One region of the Alteromonas fortis genome, then DNA from elsewhere that is predicted to be linked to it. Evidence: predicted binding sites of a transcription regulator. Region 1 holds the regulator's gene; the other holds the start of a gene.

The links. Region 1 encodes LexA, which represses DNA repair genes until DNA is damaged. Its sites were predicted from a motif close to TACTGTATNNNNATACAGTA; they were not measured.
Region 2: uvrD (DNA helicase II) is a predicted target of LexA. The motif match lies at 1,139-1,158, and genes of this name have one in related genera.

What each region holds. Positions count from the first base shown of each region.
Region 1 is NZ_LR812090.1:4,578,558-4,580,766, forward strand. It holds gene coxB (cytochrome c oxidase subunit II) at 1-126, opposite strand, end outside; gene lexA (transcriptional repressor LexA) at 709-1,335, opposite strand; gene PCAR9_RS19650 (glycerophosphodiester phosphodiesterase family protein) at 1,576-2,209, shown strand, end outside.
Region 2 is NZ_LR812090.1:194,816-197,024, reverse strand. It holds gene cysE (serine O-acetyltransferase) at 1-710, opposite strand, end outside; gene uvrD (DNA helicase II) at 1,217-2,209, shown strand, end outside.

The sequences.
Region 1 (2,209 bases):
GGCACCGCGTCTTAAATTAAGAGAAGAGACTTCTTCACTAACTTCTTGCGCAAGAAGTAACGGGGAAAAAAGCAAAAACGGTATTGTTGAACACCACTTTGCGAAAACGGTCGTTAGTTGTTTCACTCAGCACCTCCGTAATAGCAAGACCAAAAACGCTGATTATTTTGCGCACTGCCCTACCAAATGGTTTGCGAACGATTGACCCATCACCTCAACTTGTAAAACAAATTTAGAGCCACTGTTATTATTTTGTTAACCTCTGTATAAGAATTGCGCAATAATGCCGTGCCGTCTAGTCTTTTCTATTAAAAATTTAATGAAGAGGTTAATTTTTAATCATTTCATGTAGCAGGGTTGCGTTACAATTTTGGTAGAGTGGGTATAAGGCGTGCTGACGGCGCTTAAAAGATCAAACGCGCATTTTGAACGGGGAGCTGATGAGGATGAAGCTTTATTTAGTCACAAAATCAACAATTAACACATCGCTTCTCGTGTTTTTCAAACAAATTTTCAAATAATAAATGTGCTTTAGCCACTCTATACTCGGGCCAAATAGCGCATATCTTTCATACAACGGTGATGCCAGATTTCATAATTTTGAAACATACCAATAAACGCTAAACTAAGAAATTTAACTAAAATTTGGTACTAAAAGACATAAAAAAAGCGGCTAATACGCCGCTTTTGATTGAAGATGCTAAAACCTTACATCCAGTCGGCGTTTCTTATAACACCCACGGCAATACCTTCTATAGCAAAAGGCTCATTAGCAAGGTCTACTTTAATTGGCGAAAACTCTTCGTTTTCAGCATGAAGTAATACTTCACGACCGCGCTTTTCTAAACGCTTAACCGTAACGTCTTCATCCACCCGCGCTACAACTACCTGACCGTTGTGGACATCAGTCGTGCGATGCACAGCAAGAAGATCGCCATCCAAGATACCGATGTCCTTCATACTCATGCCGTTTACACGAAGTAAAAAGTCTGCCTGAGGCTGAAACAAAGCAGGGTCGACCTTGTAGTGCGATTCTACATGCTCTTGCGCCAAAATTGGCTCACCAGCCGCCACGCGCCCGATTAGGGGCAGGCCTTCTTCTTCTGGTGCAGTGTCCTCAAGGGGGATATTGAGCTTAATACCACGAGAGGTACCAGGCAAAATTTCAATTACGCCCTTACGCGCCAATGCCTTCAAATGTTCTTCTGCTGCGTTGGCAGAACGAAAACCAAGTTGACGAGCAATTTCCGCACGCGTAGGCGGCATTCCCGTTTCTAGCATGGTTGTTTTAATAAGTTCTAAAACTTCAGTTTGTCGAGCTGTGAGTGGGCGCATAAAAGACCTGTCTGTTCATACAGTTCCTGTAAGTATATACACCTAAAAACAAATAACAAGTAGTAAGCCTTGTGAGAAAAGCTCGAGGTGCCTTTAACATTCTTTATTTCCTATAAAAAATGTAGCCGATTCGTAACCCCATTATCACGAAACTGACACGCTCAACGCTTAGCGTAATTTTGGGCAGATGTTAATTACCCTACAAATAAAACTTAATTCATTAATTACAATGGAAAATTTATGAAACTAATTAAAAAAATACTTACGGTATTAGTCGTCACTCTAAGCTTAGCAGCGTGTGATGACGACTCTGTAGAAGTCGTTGAGCTAGAAAAACAGGTAGTTGTCGAAAACACAGTAACCGTGGTCGAAACAGTTGAAGTTCCTGTTATCGTTCAAGTACCGGCTGGAGAGGCCCCGAATATACAGATAGGGGCGCGCCCATCTTTTCTTGTAGAGGATATGGATGATGGAGAGCTAAAGACTGCACTACAACAATGTAGTGAAGGCCCGTTTTATAAAACAGATTTTTCAATTGGGCACCGTGGAGCGTCACTGCAGTTCCCGGAGCACACGAAAGAAGCCTACGAATCAGCGGCAAAACTTGGCGCAGGGATAGTAGAGTGTGACGTTACATTTACTAAAGATAAAGCTTTAGTGTGCAGGCATTCGCAGTGTGACTTGCATACTACAACGAATATACTCTCTACCGATTTGGCTGATAATTGCTCTGTACCCTTTACACCGGCCGACCCTGAAAATGGCATTGCCGCCCAAGCGCAGTGCTGCACCAGCGATATAACACTCGCAGAATTCAAAACGCTAAAAGGTAAAATGGACGCAGCGAACCCAAATGCAACCAATGTAGATGAGT
Region 2 (2,209 bases), 4.4 Mb from region 1:
ACGGTAACGTGAGCTGGTACGCTATTAAGTACAACGCTGCCAGCGCCGACTTTCGAGCCTTCGCCGATTTCGATATTCCCTAAAATCTTAGCGCCTGCGCCAATTAACACGCCTTGGCGAATTTTGGGGTGACGGTCGCCCGACTCATTACCCGTACCGCCTAACGTAACGCTCTGCAAAATAGACACGTTATCTTCTACTACCGCAGTCTCACCCACCACAATACCGGTAGCGTGATCGAACATAACGCCCTTACCAATTCGCGCTGCTGGGTGAATGTCTACACCAAAGCTTGATGAGTTACGGCTTTGCAAGAATAAAGCTAACTGGTGGCGCCCGTGAAGCCAAAGATAATGCGCCATTCGGTGTACCTGCACGGCATGGAAACCTTTAAAGTGCAGTAAAGGAGTAAGGTAATCATTCACCGCAGCATCCCGCGCATTAATCGCCATAATATCGGCAATGGCTGCCTCGCTAATACCTGGCTCTAACAAGTAAGCTTCGTCAAATACCTCACGTATAGCAAGCGCAGGCATCACGTCATCTGCCATTTTGTTTGACAAAATGAAGCTTAGCGACGATTCGAAATTATGGTGCGCAAGAACACTGGCATGCACATAGCTAGATAGCAAAGGTTCGTTTTCAGCAACAATTTGCGCTTCTTGTTTGAGCGTCGACCAGAAATCGATGGGCGTGGAGAGTGCGGTCATGAGCATATCCCGTTAATGTGCTGTTAGTGAGCTGGTTGTGTGCCAATGTACGTCATTAAAAAATTGGGGCCGTGTACTTTTTCAGCTTGCCTAAAATGGCTTAACTTTTTGACTAACTCTCGCCTTGTATGAAAGTGCAGAGGTTGCCAAAGTAAAAGAGCAGAAAGTTTACCCGAGTTTGGCGTGATGCAATACCGATGTGATACCTGCCAAGCGCATAATTCGATCAATTTATCGTATTAATTCGTTATAGCTAATAACTGTATCTTTCATTTGTGAACCTTTGGGCCTGCCTTTGACGGCATTAGGCACTGTAACAATTTAATTAGAACGGTCGAAGCACCTATTTACTAAAAAGCCCGTATAACCGCATACCCTAAAATCGGTAAATAACCGCGCTTTTAATTAACGAGAAGGGCGAAAAACTGGACTGTATAAATTAACAGGCTGATGGCATAATAGCGTGCTGCTGAATGTGTAACAATATCAACTTACAGGTGCCAACTATGGATGTATCTCGACTGCTAGACGAGCTTAACGACAAACAGCGTGAAGCAGTAGCAGCCCCATTGTCTAATGCTCTAGTATTAGCTGGTGCAGGTAGTGGTAAAACCCGTGTATTAGTGCATCGCATTGCGTGGTTGATGGAAGTCGAAAACATCGCACCTTTTTCTATTCTCGCGGTTACCTTTACCAATAAGGCAGCGAAAGAGATGCGTGGCCGTATTGAATCATTAATGGGTCGCAGCCTACACAATATGTGGATTGGTACCTTCCACGGGCTTGCACATCGCCTATTGCGCGCACACCACGCTGAAGCTAACCTGCCTGAAAACTTTCAGATTATCGATTCTGACGATCAGTACCGTTTGATTCGCCGCATTCTAAAAGCCATGAATTTAGATGAAAAGCATTGGGCCCCTCGTCAAATCCAGTGGTACATAAACGGTAATAAAGACGAAGGCCTGCGTCCTCAGCATATCGAGACCCATGGCGATCATATCCAAAAGACCATGCGGGAAGTCTACGCTGCATATCAAGACGCCTGCGACCGTTCAGGCTTAGTTGATTTTGCCGAGCTATTGCTGCGCGCTCATGAGCTATGGGCAAAGAACCCTGAAGTGTTGGCTCACTATCAGCGCCGTTTCCGTGCTGTGTTAGTTGACGAGTTCCAAGATACCAACAATATTCAATATGCATGGCTTCGTATGCTGTGTAGCGGCGACAATAACAACATTATGATTGTTGGCGACGACGATCAGTCTATTTACGGCTGGCGCGGCGCAAACGTAGATAATATTCAGCATTTTTTAAAAGACTTTAATGAGCCTACCACTATTCGCCTTGAGCAGAATTATCGTTCTACCGGGAACATTCTGAAAGCAGCGAATACGGTTATCGACAATAATACAGGCCGTTTAGGGAAAGAACTGTGGACAGAAGATGCGCAGGGCGAGCTTATCTCTGTCTATGCTGGTTTTAACGAACTCGACGAAGCC